2 regions of the Pantoea dispersa genome follow, and region 2 is predicted to be linked to the other one. Evidence: predicted binding sites of a transcription regulator. Region 2 holds the regulator's gene; the other holds the start of a gene.
What was found. Region 2 encodes PurR, which represses purine synthesis genes. Its sites were predicted from a motif close to CANGCAAACGTTTGCNTG; they were not measured.
Positions count from the first base shown of each region.

Region 1 (7,836 bases), 610 kb from region 2:
GCTGGTGTTTGTCTACGCCATGAGCGGTCTGCTGTCCGGGCTGGGTGGCCTGATGAGCGCATCGCGGTTGTACAGCGCTAACGGCAACCTTGGCGTGGGCTATGAGCTGGACGCGATCGCCGCGGTGATTCTGGGCGGGACCAGCTTTGTCGGCGGCATTGGCACCATTACCGGCACGCTGATTGGCGCGCTGATTATCGCCACGCTGAACAACGGCATGACGCTGATGGGCGTGTCGTACTTCTGGCAGCTGGTGATTAAGGGCGGGGTGATCATTATTGCGGTGCTGATCGATAAGTACCGTACGCGGCATCACGTGGGGTGAGGGGCGGGCGCTGGCTTTGGCCCTCACCCCAACCCTCTCCCGCTTGCGGGAGAGGGGGCTGTCCGGAGCGAAGAGGTAACTAACGTGCTTCACCTGAACACCATGCTGAACGGTTCCCTCTCCCGCGGGCGGGAGAGGGCCAGGGTGAGGGCAAAGGCAATCAGGGCATAAAACCAAAAAAGCAGGAGAACATCGACTATGCGTTTTAATCCGATTATCACCGGACTGCTGGCCGCGACGCTGTTCAGTGCGCCATTTGTGCAGGCCAAAGAACTGAAATCCATCGGCGTGACGGTGGGCGATCTGGCTAACCCGTTCTTCGTCCAGATCACCAAAGGGGCGGAGCTCAAGGCGCGTCAGCTGGCGGGCGATAAGGTCAACGTGACGCTGGTCTCCAGCGGCTATGATCTTGGCCAGCAGGTAGCGCAGATTGACAACTTCATTGCCGCTAAAGTGGACATGATCATCCTCAACGCTGCCGACTCCAAAGGCATCGCGCCGGCGGTGAAGCGTGCGCGTGATGCCGGCATCGTGGTAGTGGCGGTGGACGTGGCCGCGGACGGTGCCAATGCCACCATCACCTCTGACAACACCCAGGCCGGGGCCATGGCCTGTAAATACATCTCCGACCGCCTGAAAGCCAAAGGCAACGTGGTCATCATCAACGGACCACCGGTGTCAGCGGTGCAGAACCGCGTGGAAGGCTGCATGAATGAGCTGAAAACCCACCCGGATATCAAACTGCTCTCTTACAACCAGAACGCCAAAGGCAGTCGCGAAGGCGGACTGGAAGTGATGACCGGTCTGCTGTCGGCCAATCCGAAGATTGATGCCGTGTTCGCCATCAACGATCCTACCGCTATCGGTGCCGATCTGGCGGCGAAACAGGCGCAGCGTAGCGAATTCTTTATCGTCGGCGTCGATGGATCGCCAGACGGCGAAGAGGCGCTGAAGCGCAAAGGCTCGCTGTTTGTCGCGACACCAGCCCAGGATCCGCAGGTGATGGCGGCCAAAGCGGTTGAGATTGGCTATGACATCCTGCAGGGCAAGCCAGCGCCGGATAAGCCGGTGCTGATTCCGGTAACGCTGATCGATCGTAACAATGTCAGCAGCTACAAAGGCTGGACGGTGAAATAAGCCACACGGGCGTCGCGGTGCACATGCGCGCCGCGACGCCCGCCGGAGATGCAGCTATGCAACGTTCCGAAGTTAACGCGATTTTGCAACTGACCCGTGAATTCTTTCTGCGGCAGGATGTGCATCTGCCGCCGTGGGCCGATTACGGTCTCAGCCAGTGGCGTGCGCTGGACACCTCAGCCGCTGCCGAACTGCTGGCGCTGCACCTCGGCTGGGATGTCACCAGTTTTGGTGCCGATGATTTCAGCCAGACCGGCCTGACGCTGTTTACCCTGCGCAACGGTTCACGCGGCGGACAACCGTGGGGCAAACCGTATGCGGAGAAGATCATGCACGTGCGCGAAGGGCAGGTGACGCCGATGCATTATCATCCGCAAAAAATGGAAGACATTATCAACCGCGGCGGTGGCAACCTGATTGTCACGCTACACAATCGCGACGGCGATCGGCTGGCGGATTCGCCGGTACAGGTCACGCTGGATGGCATCCGCCAGACTCATGCCGCCGGCTCCCAGCTGCGGCTATCACCGGGCGAGAGCGTCACGTTACTGCCCGGTGTCTGGCACAGCTTCTGGGGCGAAACCGGCTACGGCGATGTGCTGGTGGGCGAAGTCTCCATGCCCAATGACGATGAGCACGACAACGTCTTTCTTACCCCGCTGGCGCGCTTTAATCCGATTGATGAGGATGAAGCGCCGCGCTGGCTGCTGTGTAACGAATATCACCGCTGGCTGGCATAACAGGAGTGTTCCATGGCACTGATCTCTCTGGCGCAGGGCCTCGCCCATGCGCAGCAGCACGGTTACGCGCTCGGCGCGTTCAACGTTCTCGACACCCACTTTCTGCGCGCGCTGTTCCATGCGGCGGAGCAGCAGCGTTCACCGTTTATCATCAACATTGCCGAGGTGCATTTTAAATACGTCAGCCTGGAACCGCTGATCGCCGCTATCCGTGCCGAAGCGGCGCTGCACGCCATCCCGGTGGTGCTCAACCTCGATCACGGCCTGCATTTTGATGCGGTGATGCAGGCGATTCGTCTCGGCTTCACCTCGGTAATGTTCGATGGTTCAACCCTGAGCTATGACGAGAACATTCGCCAGACGCGGGAAGTGGTGAAGATGTGCCACGCGCTGGGCATTTCGGTCGAGGCTGAGCTGGGCGCCGTGGGCGGCGATGAGGGTGGCGCGCTGTTTGGCGAAGCGGACAGTAATAAATTCACCGACCCGGCGCTGGCGGCGGAATTTGTCCAGGCAACCGGCATCGACTGCCTCGCAGTGGCCATCGGCAACGCGCACGGCAAATACAAAGGCGAGCCAAAGCTGGATTTTGACCGTCTGGCGGCGATTCGCGCAGCGGCCGGCATTCCGCTGGTACTGCACGGCGGTTCCGGCATCAGCGACGCCGATTTCCGTCGCGCCATCAGCCTCGGCATTCACAAAATCAACTTCTACACCGGGATGTCGCAGGCGGCGCTCGGGGCGATTGAAACGCAAATCACCCAGCGCGACGCGCGCTACGACTCTTTTGCCGAACTGTTAATGGCGGTTGAACGCGACATCGCCAGCGTTGTGGCCCAGCAGATGCAGGTGTTTGGCAGCGCCGGGAGGGCCTGACATGGCAGCACGCAACGGCATTCTGGCGGCGGGTAATATGCTGGTGGATCACGTGCAGCGCATCAGCCACTGGCCAGAACAGGGCTGGCTGGCCGAAATTAGCCACAGCGAGAAATGCAGCGGCGGGGCGGCGCTGAATGTGCTGTTTACCCTGGCGCGCATGCAGGTCGGTCTGCCGCTGGCCGCCGTGGGGATGCTGGGCGAGGACAGCGACGGCGATTACCTGCTGCAGCTGCTGGATGAACATCGTGTGGATCGTCAGCACGTGCAGCGCACCGGTGCGGCAGCCACGGCGATGACGCAGGTGATGACCGCGCCGGACGGTCAGCGTACCTTTTTTCACGCGCGCGGGGCCAATGCGCAGCTCGATGTGGCGCACTTCGCTCACCTCGCCACCGCGCACCGCATCTTCCACCTCGGCTATCTGCTGTTACTGGATAAGCTCGATCAGCCCGATGCGCAGTATGGTACCCGCAGCGCCCGGCTGCTGGCGGAGATGCAGCAGCGCGGCTATCTCACCTCGCTCGATCTGGTTTCGCGCGCCGGCGAGTATCAGGCGCTGGTGAAGCCGGCACTGCGCTGGCTCGATTATCTGGTGATTAACGAACTGGAAGCGCAGGCGCTCACCGGCATCGAGCTGCGCAGCAGTGGCACGCTGGCGTCACCGGCGGCGTTTGCTGCGGCGGCACGCTGGCTGCTGGCGCAGGGCGTGCGCCAGCGCGTGGTAATTCATGCACCGGAAGGCGCCTGGGGCCAGCAGTCAGCGGGCGACGGCCTGTGGCAGTCCGCCTGGTGCTTAGCGGCAGAGGAGATTGTCGGCAGCGTCGGGGCGGGCGATGCCTTCTGCGCCGGCGTGCTCTACGCCAGCCATCAAAACTACAACCTGCAGCAGACGTTAAAACTGGCCCATACCTGCGCCAGCTTTAATCTGCATGCGGCCAACGCGCTGGACGGCATCCGGCCACTGAGCGAGATGCAGCGCTGGATGAATCAGGCGATTTGCGTTTCGCGCGCCGCGGCGGACGGGCGCATCACATCGGCGGAAAAAACATAGCCCAGTCCGCGAATGGTGCGGATCAGGATCGGCTGATGCGGATTAGCCTCGATTTTGCGTCTGAGGCGCATGATCAACACATCAATGGTGCGATCGAACACGTCGAGGCTCTCGCTGTGGGTCAGCTCCAGCAGCTGGTCGCGCGTCAGGACCTTACGCGCGTGGCCGACCAGCGCGCGCAGCAGGCTGTATTCGCCCTGGGTGAGCGGTACGCTTTCACGCTGCGGATTGAACAGCTGACAACGCACATCATCCAGCCGCCAGCCATTAAACTGCCAGCCGTCATCAATCACCGTTTCCGGCTGCGCCAGTCGCCCGCAGCGGCGTAGCGCCGCACGGGCCCGCGCCACCACCACGCGGGGATTAAAGGGTTTGGCGATATAGTCGTCGGCGCCCATCTCCAGCCCAACCACCATATCGGCTTCCGATCCCATGCCGGTCAGCATGATCACCAGCAGCTCAGGGCGCTGACGCTGCATCTGCTGTAATACCAGCAGGCCGTTGGTATCGGGCAGCATCATATCCAGCATCACCAGGGAGATTTCCGGATGCTGCGCCAGCAGCGCCAGGGCGTCGCGCCCCTGATGACAGCTATAAACGGTAAACACATGTTCGCTCAGCACATCGTGCAGCAATTCGCAGATGGCACGATCATCATCAACGACCAGAATCGCGGGCTTCATTGCACTGCCTCTTTTGTTGCGAAAGGGTTAAACGCAGTGTAACCCGGCGTTTTTAAGCTGCTGAAACGCGCAGCAGAAACGTGAGCGCCATCGCCTGGCAGAGTGTGAAAGCGTGCGTTACCGCAATATTTCACCCCCGGCTGCGCACGGCGGGAAAACGTTTGCGCGCAGGTGGTGCAATGCACCATAATCGCGCCTCGTTCTGGTTCAGAATTTTCTTAGCCGCAACGGCACGCTAAAACGGAAACGATTGCGTCAGGGAGTGGCATAGCAATTGCTATGTGGACAGGGGATAGCACACGACGTTCTGCTGCCAGCGGTGGCAAAACGCCGGCATAAAAAAATAATTTTCCTCACTTTTTCCGCGTCAGCTTAGCCACCACGCGCGGAATAGCGGGAAAACGCCTTGGCAAGAGAGAGCAGGCCTGCGGGCCGTCTCCGCTGATGAGAGATGATGATGTTAGAAAAACTTTTTAAGTTAAAAGCACACCACACCACGGTGCGCACCGAAATCATTGCCGGTATTACGACCTTTCTGGCAATGGCCTACATCCTGTTTGTGAACCCCAGCATCCTCGGGGCGACCGGTATGGATAAAGGCTCGGTGTTTGTCGCCACTTGTCTGGCTGCAGCCATCGGTTCGATTCTGATGGGCCTGATCGCCAACTATCCGATCGCGCTGGCACCGGGCATGGGCCTGAACGCCTTCTTCACCTACACCGTGGTGCTGCATATGGGCTACACCTGGCAGATCGCGCTGGGTGCGGTGTTCCTCTCGGCGGTGATCTTCTTTGCACTGTCGATTTTTAAAATTCGCGAATGGATTATCGCCAGCATTCCGCTGCCGCTGCGTGCCGGGATTGCGGCAGGCATTGGTCTGTTCCTCGCACTGATTGCGCTGGAAGGAGCGGGCATCGTAGTGGATAACCCGGCTACGCTGGTCGGTCTGGGCGACCTCACCAAACCGGGTCCGCTGCTGGCGCTGCTTGGCTTCTTTATCATTGTGGTGCTGGAAGCGCGTCGCGTGACCGGAGCCGTACTGATCGGCATTCTGGTTGTTACCTTTATCTCGATGGGCATTGGCCTGACGCCGTTCGCGGGCGTGTTCTCTGCGCCGCCTTCGATTGCGCCGACCTTTATGCAGCTGGATATCGCCGGCGCGTTCAACGTTGGCCTGGTGAGCGTGATCTTTGCGTTCCTGTTTGTCGACGTGTTTGATAACACCGGCACGCTGCTGGGCGTGACGAAACGCGCCGGTCTGGCCGATGAGCAGGGCAACGTGCCGAAAATGGGCCGTGCGCTGATCGCCGATAGTGCCGCTGCGCTGTTCGGTTCACTGCTGGGTACCTCAACCACCACCAGCTATGTGGAGTCCGCTGCGGGCGTCAGCGCCGGCGGCCGTACCGGTCTGACGGCGATTGTGGTCGCCATTCTGTTCCTGCTCAGCCTGTTCTTCTCGCCACTGGCGGGTAGCGTGCCGGTCTACGCCACGGCGCCAGCGCTGCTGTTCGTTGCGGTGCTGATGGCTTCCGGTCTGGCAGAAATTGACTGGAAAGATGTCACCACGGCGGCACCGGTCACCGTGACCGCGCTGACCATGCCGCTGACTTACTCGATCGCCAACGGTATCGCCTTTGGTTTTATTACCTGGACGGTGGTGAAACTGCTGAGTGGCCGCACCAAAGAGGTCAATGCGGCGCTGGTGATTCTGTCGATTCTGTTTGTGATTAAACTCGGCTGGCTGAGTGCCTGATGCTGTGTAACGGAAGCCCGCCCGGGCTTCCGTGTAAGTTGTTACATTCGCGCAATCATTGTTTGCGTGATGTCTCGCAATTCCTGCCCGTCGCCACTTTTCTCTTTCAGGCCTGTTGTTTACTGTCTTTCCGTAAATTCTGCCATGCGCAAATTTTTTGCCTGCAGTGGCGGGATCGTGGAATGTTTAATCGCTGCCGCTCTGCTTAAATAGCGTTGGAGTGAGGCGATGACACAAGGTTGCTGAAGAAGGACAAGATAATGGATTATCCCGTTTGCACGCTGCCGCATCGGTTGCCGCCTCGCCTTCTGGCGTTAAGAAATCAGGGAGCACCGCTAATGGTACGATTAACCCAACACGTGGAACAGCTGGCGAATACCACCCAGCTATTACAGCAGGATGTCGCGGTCCTGACCGCGCGTTTTGAAAACCTTGCCACCAGAGCGGACGTGGAACGCGTGCGTACCGAACAGGGACTGATATGCAATCAACTGATGAATGAGATCGGTCAGGTGGAGAAGCGCATCGATAAAAAGTTCGAACGGTTAAATGACAGACTGATCTGGACCCTCATGTTGCCGGCTATCCTCGCCGTACTGGCATGGTTGGTAAAAGTGGCGGTGCTGAAAATTTAAGGTTGCCAGCAGAAATCCGGCCCGTCCATGGGCCGGAACAGCGGATTTAGCGGAAGGGCGGTTCGTTGAAGGTACGTAGTTTCCTGGAGTGCAGTTTGTCACCCTCGGCGCGCAGCAGCTCAACCGCGCAGATGCCAATCTGCAGATGTTCCGAGATCGCGCCCTCATAGAAACGGTTGGCCTGGCCGGGCAGCTTGATCTCACCGTGCAGCGGTTTATCCGAGACGCACAGCAGGGTGCCGTACGGTACGCGGAAACGATAGCCCTGTGCGGCAATGGTGGCGCTCTCCATATCCACCGCCACCGCGCGGCTCAGGTTGAAGCGTAACGCAGATGCGGAGTAGCGCAGCTCCCAGTTGCGGTCGTCTGTGGTGACGACCGTACCGGTACGCAGGCGCTGCTTCACCTCTTCGCCGGGCATACCGCTGACCGCTTTGGTGGCGTCGTACAGGGCACGCTGCACCTCCGCGATGCTCGGGATCGGGATATCCGGTGGTAATACGCTGTCCAGCACGTGGTCGTCACGCAGATAGGCGTGCGCCAGCACGTAATCGCCGATGCTCTGGCTTTCACGCAGGCCACCGCAGTGACCAATCATCAGCCACGCATGTGGGCGCACCACCGCGAGGTGGTCGC
Region 1 covers NZ_CP082346.1:1,624,404-1,632,239, forward strand. The annotation lists gene K7H94_RS07405 (ABC transporter permease subunit) at 1-325, shown strand, start outside; gene K7H94_RS07410 (ABC transporter substrate-binding protein) at 524-1,462, shown strand; gene K7H94_RS07415 (D-lyxose/D-mannose isomerase) at 1,519-2,202, shown strand; gene K7H94_RS07420 (ketose 1,6-bisphosphate aldolase) at 2,215-3,075, shown strand; gene K7H94_RS07425 (carbohydrate kinase family protein) at 3,077-4,129, shown strand; gene K7H94_RS07430 (response regulator) at 4,066-4,812, opposite strand; gene K7H94_RS07435 (NCS2 family permease) at 5,267-6,565, shown strand; gene K7H94_RS07440 (hypothetical protein) at 6,826-7,200, shown strand; gene K7H94_RS07445 (AMP nucleosidase) at 7,247-7,836, opposite strand, start outside.
Region 1: a site for PurR is predicted at 5,052-5,069, ahead of K7H94_RS07435 (NCS2 family permease). Genes of this name have one in related genera too.

Region 2 (7,836 bases):
CATCGCGGTCTGTGCCACCTGAGCAAGGATGACCGGGATCGCGAGGGCCAGCAATTGACGCGCTTCTGTTAAATACTTCTGCACGTATCACCTGCGTTATTTAAGAAGAGAGCGGGGCGGAATCCCCAAAGAATGCGCGACCTAGTGTAGCGGTAGCCCGCACTTCCGCCAAACATTGATCGCAATTGGTTGCGCCATTTGTGTAAAGTTTGCGCGCCGGCAAATTAAACCTTGCGGCGCAAGCTGTGATAAACTGCCACAAACTTCGCAGAGGCTGAAATTATGTTTACCGGAATTGTGCAGGGCACGGCAGAAATTGTCGCCATTGAAGAAAAAGAGTTGTTCCGCACCCACAACGTGCGCTTGCCTGCTGAGCTGCTGCCCGGCCTGGCGCTGGGCGCCTCGGTAGCGCACAACGGGTGCTGCCTGACGGTGACCGCCATTGACGGCGATCGCGTCAGCTTCGATCTTATCAAAGAGACGCTGCGCATCACCAACCTTGGTGAATTACAGGTTGGTGACATCGTGAATATTGAGCGCGCCGCGAAATTCAGCGATGAAATTGGCGGACACCTGATGTCCGGCCATATTATGACCACCGCCGAAATCTGTAAAATTATCCAGTCAGAGAATAACCGCGAAGTGTGGTTTAAATTACAGGACGCTGAGCAGATCAAATATATTCTGCATAAAGGATTCGTCGGCATCGATGGTATCAGCCTGACGGTTGGTGATGTCACCAAAAGTAAGTTCTGCGTGCACCTGATCCCGGAAACGCTGGAGCGCACCACGCTGGGCGCGAAGAAGCTGGGGCACCGGGTCAATATCGAAATCGATCCGCATACCCAGGCGATTGTCGACACCGTCGAACGTGTGCTGGCGCAGCGTGATGCCGCGGCCGCGCTGGTGGCACAAACGCTGCCGGACGCGGAGTAATCGCGAATAAAAAAGGCGCGGTAAGCGCCTTTTAGCATTGCACGGAAATCAACGCGCCACGCGCAAACCGCCTTCAGCGCCGCGGCTGAAAACTACCTGCCACAGCTGAATATCGCGCGCGCGAAACGCACCGGCGCAGGCGTTGAGGTAATAGCTGAACATCCGTTTGAAACGCTCGCCATACTTCTCCGCCAGCTGCGGCCATGCCGCCTGAAATCGCTCGTACCAGGCCATTAGCGTGGTGTCATAATCCGCGCCAAAGTTGTGCCAGTCTTCCATGATGAAGTGAGATTCGCTGGCATCGGCGATCTGCCGTACCGACGGTAAACAGCCGTTCGGGAAAATGTATTTATCGATCCACGGGTCGACGTTCATGTCGGTTCTGATCGCCCCAATGGTGTGCAGCAAAAACAGGCCTTCCGGTTTCAGGTTACGATCAACCACATCGAAGTAGGTGGCATAGTTTTTCGGCCCGACGTGTTCGAACATGCCCACCGACACGATGCGGTCAAACTGCTGGTTCAAATCACGGTAATCCTGCAGCAGAATGGTCACATCCAGACCGGCACAGCGCTGCTGCGCCATTTTCTGCTGCTCGGCAGAGATAGTCACGCCATGCACTTTCACCCCGTAATGACGCGCGGCGAATTCCGCCAGTCCGCCCCAGCCGCAGCCGATATCCAGCAGCGTCATGCCCGGCTCAAGCTGCAGCTTGCGGCAGATCATATCCAGCTTGTCCTGCTGTGCCTGCTCCAGCGTTTCCGCGCTTTTCCAGTAGCCGCAGGAGTACTGCATAAACGGATCGAGCATCAGTGAAAACAGGTCGTTGCCAAGATCGTAGTGCTCTTTACCAACAATCCAGGCGCGTTTCTTTGACTGCAGATTGGTGAGGCGCGCCGCGGCAATGCGCAGCGTATCTTTAAAATGGTGCGGTAACTGCTTATCCAGATGATGTTTCAGCACGCGGTGGAAGAACATATCCAGACGTTCACACTCCCACCAGCCGTCCATGTAGCTTTCACCGAGGCCCAGCGATCCCTCCTGCAGGACCCGTTTGAAAAAATCCGCATGTCTGACCTGAATATCCCAGGGGCGTGTGCCGTTGATGTGAATGTCCGCCCGCTCCAGTAATTCATGGGCGATACGAAACCATTGGTTTTCTTCAAGGCTCACTTCTTCTATACACGATGAACTCATAGCTTCTCCATCACCTTTCCGATTTGAACCTGAGAAAAAGAATAGTCAAATTCCTCAGGCCTGTGAGAGAACTCACGGAAAATCCGTGCGCCAGATAGCCGACGTATTACAGAGGTATGAATCTGAATAGAAATGTCTGCCACAACTCCGGAGGTGAATATCGTGCAGACGCCATCCCAGCGACAGTGTCGCTAAAAAATACGCTCATTATGTTATTGATTTGTTGCAGAAATGCTGACCTACTGAGTATATGCTCACGCAGGTCAGTATTCAATGGCTTATCGTTAGTTTGCTAACGATAATCGTTGCCTTAGCAATTATCTTCGCAGGGACGGGAAGCGTGAGCAATATCACTTTGTGCGCTGGCGCTGCGCTGCCACAGGAAACCGGCCCACGCGAGGATCACTGTCGCCACCATGACCAGCGTGGTATGTAACAGCGCCTGCTGCAGACCGGCGGATACAATAAGGCTGGCGAGGAAGCATAAGCCCAGCTGCAGCAGATTCTGCAGGCCGGCCGCTTTGCCGGTGGCCTGCGGGAACGGGGCGAGGGCGGTGGACACCACAATCGGGTAAATCGCGCCATTGGCCAGCGCCATGCCGCAGAACGGCAGCAGCAGAGCCACCAGCGGCGGCGTAGTCATCAGCGCCACCGCAAACAGGCCCAGAATGCTCAGGCTGTAAATCATCAGCAACCACGGCAGCAGCTGCGCACCCTGAAAGCGATTCAGCAGTGCGCGACAGCCAAATCCGCCCAGCAGGAAGGCGATGGTCTGCGGAATATAGCTCAGGCCAATGTCCGCCGGGCTCAGACCCGCGGCGGCGAGGATAAACGGCGAGCCGGTCAGCCAGGCGAAGAAACTGGCGGAGCAGGCGGCATAAATCAGTACGTTACCGCTGTAAACACGCGTCGCCAGCAGCGTCAGCCAGCCCGGCTGTGGCGCGCTGTCGTGGCGCGCACGCGGCGCGCTGGTCAGCTTCAGCGTGCCGAACAGCAGCACCAGCGTCACCAGCGTGAGCGCGAGGAAGATGGCGCGCCAGTGAAAATGGGCCATCAGCCAGGCACCGAGCAGCGGTGCCAGCGCCGGCGACAGCGCCACCAGCGGCATAATCGTGGCAAACACTTTGTTGGCTTTGGCCTGCGGATAGCGATCAACCACCAGCGCCTGCCAGCTCACCGCTGCGGCGCACACGCCTACCGCCTGCACAAAGCGCAGCGCCAGCATCAGCCAGACGTTAGTCACCCACAGCATGGCGAGACAGCTCAGCGCAAACACGCTCAGGCCAGCCAGTAAAATCGGCTTGCGGCCGAAGCGGTCCGACAGCACGCCCCACAGCACCTGCGCACAGGCAAAGCCGCCCAGAAACAGGCTCAGGCTGGCGCTGATGGTGCCCGGTGCGGAAGCAAAGTCGCGCTGCATGGCGCCGAAGGCGGGTAAATACATATCGGTGGCCAGAAAGCCGAGCATGCTCAGCACGGCAAGGTAAGGCAGAAATCCTTTGGATGACAGCATGGTTTTTCTCATTCGGCAGGTTGAACGGCGGGGAGTGTAAAAGGGTGCAGCGGGCTTTGTGAAACGCTAATATTTGCAGGGTGCTGTTAAAATTTTTGATGGGAAAACTATGTGGTCGGAATATGCACTTGAGGTGGTGGACGCGGTAGCGCGCACCGGCAGTTTTAGCGCGGCGGCGCAGGAGTTGCACCGCGTGCCCTCTGCCATCAGCTATACCGTGCGCCAGCTGGAAGGCTGGCTGGCGGTACCGCTGTTTGAGCGGCAGCATCGCGAAGTGGTGCTGACGGCAGCAGGCGAGCATTTTGTGCGTGAAGGGCGTTCTGTTATCAAAAAAATGCTGGCCACGCGCCGTCAGTGTCAGCAGCTGGCCAACGGCTGGCGCGGTCAGCTCAGTATCGCGGTAGATTGCATCGTCAAACCGCAGCGCACCCGCCAGCTGGTAAAGGATTTTTACCGTCATTTCCCCGATATGGAGCTGATCATCAGCTACGAAGTATTTAACGGCGTGTGGGACGCACTGGCTGATGGTCGTGTCGATGTGGCGATTGGTGCCACCCAGGCTATTCCGGTCGGCGGCCGCTTCGCCTTTCAGGATATGGGCGCGCTCAACTGGCGCTGCGTGGTGAGTCCGCAGCATGCGCTGGCTCACAGTCCGCAGCTGGACGACGAAACCCTGCGCGCCTGGCCGTCGCTGGTGCTGGAAGATACGTCGCGCGCGCTGCCGCGCCGCATGACGTGGACGCTGGATAACCAGCGGCGGCTGGTGGTGCCGGAGTGGGAAACCGGGCTGGATTGCCTGCAGGCCGGATTGTGCGTGGGCATGGTGCCGGGCCACCTGGCGCGCCCGCTGCTGGACAGCGGCGCGCTGGTGGAGCTGGCGTTGCCGCAGCCGTTTCCGGACAGCCCGTGTTGCGTCAGCTGGTCTGAGCAGCGCGCGTCACCGGCGCTGGCGTGGTTGCTGGAATATCTGGGCGATGCGGAGACGCTGAACCACGAGTGGCTCAGCGAGAAGGCGGCTTAACGGCGGTAATCGCGGAACGGGCCATCGGCCACGGAGCGGCGCTCAATCAGCGTGGGCTGCACTTCAATGGTCTGCGGTTCTTCGCGTTTGCTGGTGATGCGGTCCAGCAGCATCTCCAGTGCCTTTTCCCCCAGCTGGGCTTTCGGCTGGTGCACGGTTGTCAGCGCCGGGGTGAAGTAGCGCGCGTTGCGCACATTGTCATAGCCAATTACCGAAATATCCTGCGGCACGCGCAGTCCCATCTCGTCGGCCGCGCAAATCGCGCCCATCGCCATGATATCGCCGCCGCAGAATACCGCCGTCGGGCGCTGTTTCTGGTTCAGGATCTGCTGCATTGCCTGATAACCTGACTCCGGTTCGAAGTCACCCTGCACAATCCACTCGGGACGGACGCTGATGCCCGCTTCCTGCATCGCCTGCAGAAAACCCGCATGACGACCGCCACCGGTGTTGCGCTCCATCTGGCCAGGGATAGCACCGATATCGCGATGGCCGCGCTCAATCAGGTATCGCCCGGCGAGGTAACCGCCGTGGAACGCATTGTCCTGCACGGTATCGGTAAAGTCTCCGCGCGATTCGCCCCAGTCCATGACCACCATCGGGATATTGCGGTTCTCTTCCAGCATCTGCAGCAGATCGTCGGGATATTCGGAGCACATGACCAGCAGGCCATCGACGCGCTTTTGCGCCATCATTGACAAATAGGCACGCTGTTTTTGCAGATCGTTATGCGCGTTGCCGAGAATCAGCGTGTAACCACGCTCAAAGCAGTGATTCTCCACGGCTTCAATAATTTCGGCGAAGTAGGGCGCTTCGCTGGAGGTCGCCAGCAGGCCCAGCGTCTTGGTGTGATTCACCTTTAGGCTGCGGGCCACCGCGCTCGGTGAATAGTGCAGCGCTTTAATCGCTTCCCATACGGCGTTACGCGTCTCTTCCGCGACGAAACGCGTTTTGTTGATGACATGCGAAACCGTGGTGGTTGAGACCCCGGCGCGTTTCGCCACATCTTTAATGGTTGCCATGAAAATGGTACTCCTGGGCTTATCGCAACTTACTGATAAGTATATTGTTAAACGTTTGCGTCTGCTAATGGTTTTGCGCCCTGAATATCAGGGCTAATCTGCTTAATCGGGCAGGGAAACATCCTTCAGCAGGCTGTCAATGCAGCATGCGCTAAATCTGTTGCGCAACGAAAGGCGGCGATTCTAGCAAGCCGGGGCGGATAACACGAGATTTTTGCCCATCACTGTGCGAAAATTATTTAACCATGCAAACTGTGTGACTAAGGAGTTGTGATGAGTACCGATTTAAAACTGGCATTGACCACCACCGCCGCTGCTCTGCTGATGATTATTGCCTTTAGCTTTACCGCCATTCTGCATTAATAAAAAAGCCGGTGCTGCTGAACAGCCACCGGCTTTTTTGTTGCGCAACACTGAGATTAGCGCACGGTTTTCGGCGTCATCATACGGCGTGCGCCAACGTAATGCTTCTGCCAGTAATCCTCGCCCAGCGCGCTAATCTGGATATCCTTCCCGGTGCGCGGAGACTGAATGAATTTACCATTGCCCAGATAAACCCCGACATGGTCGGCGGTGCCGCGGTTGTTGATGCGGAAGAACACCAGATCGCCTTTCTCCAGCATCTCGCGCTTGATCGGCGCGGCGTCGCGCAGGTGATACATCTCATTAGCGGTACGGGGAAATTTAAACTTCACCAGATCTTTGTAGGCGTACCACACTAAACCACTGCAGTCGAAACCGGTGTGCGGTGAGGTGCCTCCCCACTGATACGGTTTACCCAGCTGGCCCATCAGTTTCGTCATCGCGGTTTCACGTGCTTTTTGATAGCGCAGGCGGTGGGCTTTGCTCATTTTAATGCCGCTCAGCTGCTGCACTTCATCATCAACGGCAACGTCACGCGATTTTTTCGCCAGCCGCTGATGACCATATTTTTTCGCACTGAGCTTAAGTGAGGATTTGCGCTGGGTGGTGTGCTGAAGTACCGTTTCGCTTTTCTGCTGTTTTTTCAGCCTGAACTTCTGTACCGACGTCAGGCGTGACTTTTTGCTGGTGGTTTTCACCGGGCGTCGTTTGCGACGCTCATCTTCACGCGCGTTCTTTTTCTCCGCTTTCTGCAAACTGGCATTAACCGGCGCATGCGGAGAAGCCGCCGCCACATTAAAGAACAGTTGGGCAAAAGCCAGTATGAAAAGCGTAATCAGTAAACGCATAGTCCGGTTACAGGTTAAGCCGTCGGCAGGAAGCCAGACCGCGGTAAAGTTAGAAAAATCTGATCGACGATCAGCACCGGGGCAATTCTAATCCACTTTTTTTGCAAAAGGTAAGGTCTTTTTCCATTAATCTGTCACGGTACTGAAAGTGGGGCAAAAATGAGCGATTTCAGCTGTTTAACCCAGCGGAATTATTGCTAATTATTAATTGATTAATGCTTATTGATGATATGAAAATGTTATTCGTGGCGCGCGAACTTAACAAACATGGCGATATGCGCCGGCTAAGGCAAAATCCCGTTTTCAGTCGCGGGGCGAAGTCGCTACAATAAACAAACACGAAGTGAAGGATTAAGGAAGGCAAAAATGAGTACTGTTGAAAAAATTCAGCGCCAGATCGCAGAAAACCCGATCCTGCTGTACATGAAAGGTTCGCCGAAACTGCCAAGCTGCGGTTTCTCTGCGCAGGCGGTACAGGCGCTGTCTGCCTGTGGGGAGCGCTTTGCGTACGTAGACATTCTGCAAAATCCGGATATCCGCGCTGAGTTACCTAAATACGCCAACTGGCCAACTTTCCCGCAGCTGTGGGTGGATGGCGAGCTGGTCGGCGGCTGTGACATCATCGTTGAGATGTTCCAGCGCGGCGAACTGCAACCGCTGATCAAAGAGACCGCTGAGAAGCACAAAGAAGCAGAATAAGAAAAAGGCCGACAGCAGTGTCGGCCTTTTTTTTGGCTGCGGTCTGACGGGCCTCAGGCTGAGGCATCGTCTTCGGCCGGCTCTTCACTCACCGCCAGCGGCCAGCCGCCGAGGCGTTTCCAGCGATTCACCAGTTCGCAAAACAGCGTGGCGGTCTGTTCGGTATCGTACAGTGCCGAGTGCGCCTGAGTGCTGTCAAAATCTATTCCCGCCGCTTTACAGGCCTTCGCCAGCACC
Region 2 covers NZ_CP082346.1:2,235,085-2,242,920, reverse strand. The annotation lists gene K7H94_RS10360 (MATE family efflux transporter) at 1-84, opposite strand, end outside; gene K7H94_RS10355 (riboflavin synthase subunit alpha) at 283-936, shown strand; gene cfa (cyclopropane fatty acyl phospholipid synthase) at 985-2,133, opposite strand; gene punC (purine nucleoside transporter PunC) at 2,444-3,646, opposite strand; gene punR (DNA-binding transcriptional activator PunR) at 3,756-4,667, shown strand; gene purR (HTH-type transcriptional repressor PurR) at 4,664-5,689, opposite strand; gene cydH (cytochrome bd-I oxidase subunit CydH) at 5,963-6,052, shown strand; gene K7H94_RS10325 (C40 family peptidase) at 6,109-6,900, opposite strand; gene K7H94_RS10320 (Grx4 family monothiol glutaredoxin) at 7,267-7,599, shown strand; gene rnt (ribonuclease T) at 7,653-7,836, opposite strand, start outside.